DNA from 3 places in the Morganella morganii genome. Region 2 is predicted to be linked to each of the others. Evidence: predicted binding sites of a transcription regulator. Region 2 holds the regulator's gene; each other region holds the start of a gene.
The links. The regulator PurR, encoded in region 2, represses purine synthesis genes. The targets are predictions, from matches to a motif close to CANGCAAACGTTTGCNTG.

Region 1 (3,285 bases), 720 kb from region 2:
GACCTTACCGCGTCTCAATCATTATATGGAAGTGACAGGGGGCGTGCTGGGGGAGGAGTGTTCGGCAATGCTCAGTGAATTTTTCCGCCACCGCCGTGCGGAGAAAAAAGCCCTGAAAAAACAGCATGCGGAAAGTCAGAAATCAGAGAATGAGTGATCAGTTTGGTGCGGCAGAGGTCAGAATCTCTGCCGTTTCTTCCTGCGGCTGCTGTAACAGCAGCTCTTCCTGATGTAAATCGAGATAGCCCTGTAAACTGAGCTGGTAACGACGCACCCCTTCCACATAGCGGTAAGCTTCGTAACCGCGCGCATAGCCGTACGGCAGAGACTGATAATAGGCTTTTTTGCTCAGCAGCGGCAGACGGGATTTCACATCCAGCCAACTGTCCGGATCCGCCCCCTGCATCTCGGTCAGTTTGCGGACATCCAGCATATGACCGTAGCCCATATTATAAGCGGCGAGGGCAAACCAGATTTTTTCATCATCGGGGATGGAATCCGGCAGTTTGTCCATCAGGTAATTTATATATGTCCCGCCGCCCTTGATGCTCTGCTCCGGGTCAAGGCGATCCTCAATCCCGAAGAAATCCGCCGTCGGCCGGGTCAGCATCATAATGCCGCGCACGCCGGTCGGTGAGGTGGCGGTCGGGTTCCAGTGTGATTCCTGCCAGGCTATCGCAGCCAGTACCTGCCAGTCCATTTTCCCCGCGTACTTTTCAAACAGCGGGCGGTAAGTGGCCAGTTGGGTGTTGATGGCATTAATAAAGGTTTTGGTATCCACATAATTAAACTGATTCATGTGGCTGAAATACTTCTCTTCCAGACGCGCCAGGGTGTCGGTTTCCCGTGTCTGGTTGAAAAAATCGAGCAGGGCGGCATTCAGGCTGCTGTCTTCACTGCGTTTCAGATACCAGGTCAGCGGCTGGTTTTCTGTGACCTCAAAGGCCACCGTGACATTCGGATGAATATGCTGTTCCTGTGCCACGCTGACAGAATCGCTGACGACATAATCAATCTCACCTTTTGCCAGTCGCTGAAGCAGATGGCTGCTGTTTTTATCGGCAATTTCACGGATATCCAGATCCGGATATTTATCTGCTTTGAGCTGGCGGAGCAGGCGGGCGTGAGCACTGCCGGCTGTGACCCAGACCGGAGAGCCGAGATCGCCCAAATCCCGCGGACGTTTGTTACCCATGCGGTAGAGAAGCTGCTGTGCGACGGTGTAATATGTCGGGCCGCTCAGCGCGTTGTCCAGGCGGTCTTCATTATAGATAAGCCCGGCGGCGAGCAGATCGGCATCATTATTGGCAAGGTCGCTGAACAGGTCATTGACACCGTCGCGTTCCCGCACCACCAGTTTTACCCCGAGGTAGTCCGCGAAACGCTGCGCCAGTTCGTAATCAAAACCGCTGGCCTGTCCCTGCTTATTAAAGCTGATAAGCGGTGATGCCACTGCGCTGACACGCAGTTCCCCCCCGCGCGAGAATACGGTTGAGCTGCGGCTGCTGCGATGGCCAGCTGATATTGATGGCGATCAGCGCCGCCGCGAACAGCGCGACGACGACGATAACGACATAATTTAGCTTTTTATGTACCAAAGGCGCATCTCACCGGTTACACAAAAGGATTCATTCTGAGGCATAAATTACCATGGTTATATTTCCAGTAATCGGACATTTTGCTCAACATTTTGTCACTGTGCAACTTTATTCCGTTTTCCGGGGCTGAAATCCGGAAAAAATCCCCCCGGGAAAAAACGTCACGCAAACGGTTTCGTCGGCGTCAGTATTGCTCTATAATGTGCCCGTTTCCCCTCCGGGCCGATGGCTCTGCGTGTTAAAAAGAGAGAACTGACAACTATGGAAATTTTGCGTGGCTCACCTGTGTTATCTGCGTTTCGCGTATCAAAATTTATCAGCGCGTTCACTGAACACCACCTGCCGGTGACCAACATCTATGCGGAATATGTGCATTTTGCTGATCTTTCCGCACCCCTGACCGACGATGAGCACTCCAAATTACAGCAGTTGCTCCGCTACGGCCCGTCGCTGGCGGAACATGCGCCGGAAGGGATCCTGTTTCTTGTCACGCCGCGCCCGGGAACATTATCTCCCTGGTCATCGAAAGCCACGGATATCGCGCATAACTGCGGTCTGTCAGCCGTTACCCGGCTGGAGCGGGGAATCGCCTACTATATTACTACCACAGGGCTGACAGAGAATGAACATCAGCAACTGAGTGCGCTGTTGCATGACCGCATGACAGAAACGGTTTTCAGTGAACTGTCACAGGCACAGGCGCTGTTTGCCCGTCATGAACCGGCACCGCTGACCGTGATTGACCTCGCGGGTCAGGGCCGCGCGGCACTGGAAAAAGCCAACATTTCGCTGGGGCTGGCGCTGGCGGAAGATGAAATCGATTATCTGGCGGATGCATTCACGAAACTCGGCCGCAATCCGTCCGATGCGGAACTCTATATGTTTGCCCAGGCAAACTCTGAGCACTGCCGCCACAAGATTTTTAATGCTGACTGGGTGATTGACGGCGAAGAACAGCCGAAATCCCTGTTTAAGATGATTAAAAATACCTTCGAGCAGACACCGGATCATGTGCTGTCCGCCTATAAAGATAATGCGGCGGTGATGGAAGGCTCCTCTGCCGGGCGTTTCTTCCCGCAGGGGGAAGACCGCAGTTATCAGTATCATCAGGAAGAAACCCATATCCTGATGAAAGTGGAAACCCATAACCACCCGACCGCCATTTCCCCGTGGCCGGGGGCGGCAACCGGCTCCGGCGGTGAAATTCGTGACGAAGGCGCGACCGGGCGCGGCGCCAAGCCAAAAGCGGGATTAACCGGTTTTTCTGTCTCCAACCTGCGTATCCCGGGCTTTACTCAGCCTTGGGAGCAGGATTTCGGCAGACCGGACCGCATTGTCAGCGCCTATGACATCATGACTGAAGGTCCGCTCGGCGGCGCGGCATTTAATAACGAATTCGGCCGTCCGGCACTGCTCGGCTATTTCCGGACCTATGAAGAGAAAGTCAGCAGCCACAACGGCGAGGAACTGCGCGGTTACCATAAACCCATTATGCTGGCGGGCGGTATCGGTAATATCCGTGCTGATCACGTGCAGAAAGGAGAGATCCCGCCGGGGGCGAAACTGATTGTATTAGGCGGCCCGTCGATGAATATCGGCCTGGGCGGTGGTGCGGCATCTTCCATGACATCCGGTCAGTCGGATGCGGACCTGGATTTTGCCTCTGTGCAGCGCGATAACCCGGAAA
Region 2 (3,285 bases):
CGGTATTTCACGCTGTTTTTTATGACAAAACTTGTTAAGATAATTCGCAGAATAATAACAGTAACCCGTCTGTGACGAGGTTACTGATTTAACCTTAACAAGGAGAATGCAATGTCGTTTGAATTACCTGCACTGCCTTATGCAAAAAATGCATTAGCGCCCTATATTTCTGAAGAAACACTGGAATACCACTACGGCAAACACCACAACACCTATGTGGTTAATCTGAATAACCTGATCAAAGGCACCGCATTTGAAGGTAAATCACTGGAAGAGATTATCAAAACCTCTGATGCCGGTATCTTCAATAACGCTGCTCAGGTCTGGAACCACACGTTCTACTGGCACTGCCTGGCACCAAATGCCGGTGGCGAACCAACCGGTAAAATTGCTGACGTGATTAACAAAGCGTTCGGTTCATTTGCCGAATTCAAACAGCAGTTTACCGATTCCGCAGTGAAAAACTTCGGTTCCGGCTGGACATGGCTGGTGAAAAAAGCAGACGGCAGCCTGGCTATCGTCAATACCTCTAACGCGGCAACCCCGGTCAGCGGTAACGACAAACCAATCTTAACCGTTGATGTCTGGGAACACGCTTATTATATCGACTACCGTAATGCCCGTCCTAAATACCTGGAAAACTTCTGGGCATTAGTGAACTGGAAATTTGCGGAAGAAAACCTGGCGTAATCCGGAAACACATTATCCGGTAACACAATACAGTTGATCAAAAAAGGGCGGAATTTTCCGCCCTTTTGTACTGTAAGGGGTGAATCAGAAAAGCATTGTTGCAAATAATACGATCATAACCAGTGCTGCAACCGCGGTTGACAAACCATATTTCAGATCTGTATCCATTCTTATCTCCAAAATAGCTGCTTAGTGACCTGATGATGATTACCTGACATCCTGAATCATCAAATTAATTAAAACGGATGGTCTGACCGGAAAACCCGAATAGCTGACCATATCAATAACCATAGCACAGGTAATATTTTTTACTTTTGACCCGGATCAGACAACAATGCCTGTTTTTACAGAAATTTTTCTATTGTTACCGCATAATGGCACTATAATAGCAATCGATTAACCGAATAATAAAATACAGACCGGCAGGTCAGGAGTTGTTTTCATCATGGCAACGATTAAAGATGTGGCTAAGCGCTCGGGCGTCTCCACCACAACCGTCTCCCATGTCATTAATAATACCCGTTTCGTTGCGGAAGAAACGAAGGCGGCTGTCTGGGCTGCTATCAAAGAACTGCACTATTCACCGAGCGCCGTGGCGCGCAGTCTGAAAGTCAATAACACCAAGTCCATCGGGCTGCTGGCCACCTCCAGTGAAGCGCCGTATTTTGCGGAAGTGATTGAGGCGGTGGAAAACAGCTGCTACAGCAAAGGGTATACCCTGGTGCTGTGCAACTCTCACAATAATCCTGACAAACAGAAAGCCTACCTGGCGATGCTGGCACAGAAACGTGTCGATGGTCTGCTGGTGATGTGTTCAGAGTACCCGGATCAGCTGATTGCCATGCTGGAAGGCTACCGCAATATCCCGATGGTGGTGATGGACTGGGGCAAAGCGCGCGGGGATTTCACCGATGCGATCATTGATAACGCCCTGCACGGCGGTTATCTCGCCGGCCGTTATCTGATTGAACGCGGACACCGTGATATCGCGGTTATTCCGGGGCCGCTTGAGCGGAACACCGGCGGCAACCGTCTGGAAGGATTCCGCAAAGCCATGAAAGAAGCAGGTATTACGGTGCGCGATGAATGGATTGTCCAGGGCGATTTTGAACCGGATTCCGGTTATCAGGCCATGACACAGATTTTATCCGGCAAACAGCGCCCGACAGCGGTATTCTGCGGCGGTGATGCTATGGCGATGGGCGCAATTTGCGCGGCTGATGAAATGGGTCTGCGCGTGCCGCAGGATATTTCTGTGATCGGGTATGACAATATCCGTAACGCCCGTTACTTTACCCCTGCCCTGACCACCATCCACCAGCCGAAAGAGCGGCTGGGACAAATGGCACTGACCATGCTGCTCGACCGCATCGTCAACAAACGCGAAGATGCGCAGACCATTGAGGTGCATCCGCGCCTGGTGGAACGCCGCTCTGTAGCGGATGGTCCGTTTATCGATTACCGCCGCTGAGGATCAGCGCAGCCATTCGGCATTGAGCGTGTTGCTGTCCCCGAGATAATCGAGCAGCCAGCTCAGTGCCGGAGAGGTGTCTTTATCCACCCAGGTGATACAGCACGGGCTGTCCGGCAATGGCTGCTCTATCTTCAGTGCTGCCAGCCGCCCCGCTTTAATCAGCGGATCGGCGCGGTGCGCCGGCATCATTGCCACACACAATCCCGATTCCACACAGGCAATTCCGCGATCCCAGTCCGGCACCACCAGGCGGCGCTGATTATCCAGTGCCCACGTATCGCGTTTCGGCAGAGAACGTGAGGTATCTTCCAGACACAAACTCGGGTACGGCACCATCTCCTCATTGGTCAGGACATGACCGGCAGAGGCCAGCGGATGATCCGGACTGACTACCGCACGCCACGGCATAAAGCCCATATCGCGGAAATTGTAGCGCTCACCGATAGGAGATGCGCGTGTCGCACCGATTGCCACGTCCACCCGTCTGTCCACCAGCGCATCCCACACCCCGTTAAACACTTCCGGATAAATATACAACTCGATATCCGGGAAATGATGATAAAAATCCAGCAGAAGTCGCGTTATCCGTTCCGGTTTTACGATACAGTCAACGGCGATGCTGAATTGTCCGCGCCAGCCGTTGGCAATCATCTGGCACTGGTGACGTGTGGATTTCATTTTTTTGATGACATCACGCGCTTCTTTGACAAACAACGCCCCGGCAGGTGTCAGTTCAACATCGCGGTGACGCCGTTCAAACAGCGGAACCGCCAGCCACTCTTCCAGCTGGCGGACACTGTAGCTGATGGCAGAAGGCACCCGGTGCAGTTCCTCTGCCGCCGCACTGAAACTGCCTGTCCGCGCCACAGCATCCACCACATCCAGCGTATATTCTGACCACATAATCCTTCCTTTCAAAAAATTTCACAGCAGTGTGCAAATAATAACGTTTTACAAGGGAAAACTCGAATAGTTAAAATACTAACTCACGCATTACACTTATTTAACATTCAGGTATTTCTCTGTGACTGTCAATAAATCGCCTTCCCGCGGCTTTCTCTTTTATCTCGCCGGACTCAGCATGCTGGGTTATCTCGCGATTGATATGTATCTGCCTGCAT
Region 3 (3,285 bases), 200 kb from region 2:
AATCTGCCGCTGCCGAATGTGCCGCTGGCAAATGCCGCGACTGCCCTTGCGGTGATCCACAACCTGCGTCAGGTGAAAGACAAAACCGGCCGTGCCATCACCCGTGAGGCGATTGATACCGGGCTGCGTCAGGCACAACTGCCGGGCCGTTTTCAGATTGTCTCACAACAACCGCTGACCGTGCTGGATGTGGCGCATAACCCGCATGCCGCCGGTTATCTGGTCTCAAAACTGGCACAGTTACCGCGTACTGCGCAGAGCCGTGTCCGTGCTGTGATCGGTATGCTGGGCGACAAAGATATCAAAGGTACCCTGGCTGTGCTGGGTGAGCAGGTGACAGACTGGTATGTCGCGCCGCTGACCGAACTGCGCGGAGCCCCGGCTGAACAGCTGGCGGAGCATCTGACCAACCCGCAGCAGTTTGCCGATGTGGAAAGTGCCTGGGAACAGGCGCGCCGTGATGCCTCACCGGAGGATATCGTGGTGGTGTGCGGGTCATTCCACACAGTGGCTCATGTTATGGATGTTTTAGCGAAGGAAGGTGCGGGTGGCCAGTAAATTTCAGAATCGCTTAGTCGGAACCATTATCCTGGTGGCGGTAGGTGTGATTGTCCTGCCGGTGCTGCTGGACGGCGATAAGAAATATAACGAAGACCAGTTCGCAGCCATCCCGCTTATCCCGAAAGAAGGGGAGCAGGATGAGATTGATGCGGTGAATCCGATCAATCAGACTATGCCGACGATGCCGTCAGAAGGGGCATCCAGCGCCATGATTACCGAAGCGGCACAAACCGGGACGGAAGAAGCCCCTGCGGAAGCGTCTGCGGGCGGCAGTACCACCTCCAATGTGCCGCCGGGGGCGGATCCGCTGCCGCCGGTGGTGATTCCGGATAAACAACCGCAGCCGAAACCGGAACCTAAGCCGGTGCCTGAGCCGGAACCAAAACCTGAGCCGAAACCGGAACCTAAGCCGGAAAAAGCGCCGCAGGGACAAGCTTATGTTGTGCAGCTGGGTGCATTATCTAATGCCCGTAAGGTGGAGGAGATTGTCGCCACACTGCGGTTATCCGGTTATCAGGTGTATACCGTGCCGCGCGGCAAGCTGACGCTGATTATGGTCGGGCCGTCAGCCTCGCAGGCCGAGCTGAAGTCCTCGCTGGGGGAACTGAGACAGCTTACCGGGCTGGATGGCCGGGTGCAGTCTTATAAACCGTAGCGAATTTAAGGAATTAGCAATATCCGTTAATAAAATCAGTTAACTCTTTGCGGCGATTATAATTTTTTATTTCGCCGCAATTTATTTTCGGATGGAGCAAAAATCCGTTACGCAAACGTTTTCGTTTTCTGTTAGAATGCGCCCGTCACTGATGCCGGGGCATCAATTTGGATAGTGATATGGTTTGGATTGATTACGCAATTATTGCAATTATTGCTTTCTCGGCATTAGTCAGCCTGGTTCGTGGTTTCGTTCGCGAAGCCTTATCGTTAGTGACCTGGGTCTGTGCGTTTTATGTGGCCAGCGAGTTTTTCCCGCTGCTGGCGGACTATTTTACGCGCTTTGATGACCCGCTGGTCCGCAACGGAATCGCCATTGCGATTTTATTTGTTGCGACACTGATTGTCGGCTCGGTGATTAACCATGTTATCGGTTCACTGGTTCAGCGGACAGGCTTATCAGGCACAGATCGTGTTCTCGGGGTTTGTTTTGGTGCTCTGCGCGGGGTGCTGATCGTGGCGGCAATTTTGTTCTTCCTCGACAGCTTCACGCAGATGAGTCAGAGCAGCGACTGGCAGCAGTCACAACTCATCCCCCAATTCAGTCATGTTATCAGGTGGTTCTTTGACTACCTCCAGAATGCGTCAAGTTTCCTGCCGGAGAATTTTCCTTCTCCGCCCGGCTGATGAGGAAAAAACTACATGTGTGGTATTGTTGGTATCGTTGGTTTTACGCAAGTCAATCAATCAATTTATGATGCGCTCACGGTGTTACAGCACCGGGGCCAGGATGCAGCCGGTATCGCAACCATTGACAGTAACAATGGTTTCCGGCTCCGTAAAGCCAACGGACTGGTGAAAGATGTTTTCGAAACCCGCCATATGCTGCGTTTGCAAGGCACACTCGGGATTGGCCATGTCCGCTACCCGACCGCAGGCAGCTCCAGTGCATCGGAAGCACAGCCGTTTTATGTCAATTCACCGTTCGGTATCACTCTGGCGCATAACGGCAATCTGACCAATGCGCACACGCTGAAACATCAGCTGTTTGAAACAGCCCGCCGTCATGTCAATACCACCTCCGATTCTGAAATTCTGCTCAACGTGCTGGCGTATGAGCTGGATCGCTTTGATGCTCACCCGCTGGAGCCGGATAATATTTTTGCCGCTGTCAGCGCGATGCACACCAAAATCCGCGGCGCGTATGCCTGTGTGGCACTGATTATCGGCCACGGTCTGCTGGCGTTCCGTGACCCGAACGGTATCCGTCCGCTGGTACTCGGCAAGCGTACTCTGGTTGATGGCCGTGAAGAGTACATGGTCGCGTCTGAAAGTGTCGCACTGGATACCCTCGGTTTTGAATATCTGCGGGATGTGGCACCTGGTGAAGCGGTGTATATCACGGAAACCGGACAGCTCTACACCCGCCAGTGTGCGGCAAATCCGTCACTGACACCGTGCCTGTTCGAGTTTGTTTATTTCGCCCGTCCGGATTCCGTTATCGATAAAGTCTCTGTCTATAACGCCCGTCTGCGCATGGGTCAGAAACTCGGTGCGAAAATTGCCCGCGAGTGGGAAGACCTGGATATCGATGTGGTGATCCCGATTCCGGAAACCTCAATGGACAGTGCGCTGGAAATCGCTCATATGCTGAACAAACCATACCGCCAGGGGTTTGTGAAAAACCGCTATGTGGGACGCACTTTTATCATGCCGGGTCAGCAGGAGCGGAAAAAATCTGTCCGCCGCAAACTCAATGCCAACCGTACCGAGTTCAAAGGGAAAAACGTGCTGCTGGTGGATGATTCCATTGTGCGCGGCACCACGTCAGAGCAGATTGTGGAACTGGCACGGGAAGCCGGGGCGAAGAAAGTCTATTTTGCTTCTGCGGCACCGGAAGTGCGTTTCCCTAATGTCTATGGCATCGATATGCCTAATGCCAACGAGTTAATCGCTCATGGCCGTGAAGCGGATGAAATCTGCCGCCTGATTGGGGCGGATGCCCTGATTTTCCAGGATCTGAGTGACCTTATCGATGCGGTGCGTGAAGAGAATCCGGATATCCGGGGT

Region 1: the regulator PurR is predicted to act here: its motif matches at 1,761-1,778, upstream of purL (phosphoribosylformylglycinamidine synthase).
Region 3: the regulator PurR is predicted to act here: its motif matches at 1,325-1,342, upstream of cvpA (colicin V production protein).

Annotation. Positions count from the first base shown of each region.
Region 1 is NZ_CP069157.1:2,368,640-2,371,924, reverse strand. Features, by position in the region: gene tadA (tRNA adenosine(34) deaminase TadA) at 1-157, shown strand, start outside; partial or broken gene mltF (membrane-bound lytic murein transglycosylase MltF) at 158-1,598, opposite strand; gene purL (phosphoribosylformylglycinamidine synthase) at 1,860-3,285, shown strand, end outside.
Region 2 is NZ_CP069157.1:1,648,139-1,651,423, reverse strand. Features, by position in the region: gene sodB (superoxide dismutase [Fe]) at 112-690, shown strand; gene cydH (cytochrome bd-I oxidase subunit CydH) at 775-858, opposite strand; gene purR (HTH-type transcriptional repressor PurR) at 1,136-2,161, shown strand; gene punR (DNA-binding transcriptional activator PunR) at 2,165-3,067, opposite strand; gene punC (purine nucleoside transporter PunC) at 3,246-3,285, shown strand, end outside.
Region 3 is NZ_CP069157.1:1,452,592-1,455,876, forward strand. Features, by position in the region: gene folC (bifunctional tetrahydrofolate synthase/dihydrofolate synthase) at 1-558, shown strand, start outside; gene dedD (cell division protein DedD) at 548-1,216, shown strand; gene cvpA (colicin V production protein) at 1,396-1,902, shown strand; gene purF (amidophosphoribosyltransferase) at 1,918-3,285, shown strand, end outside.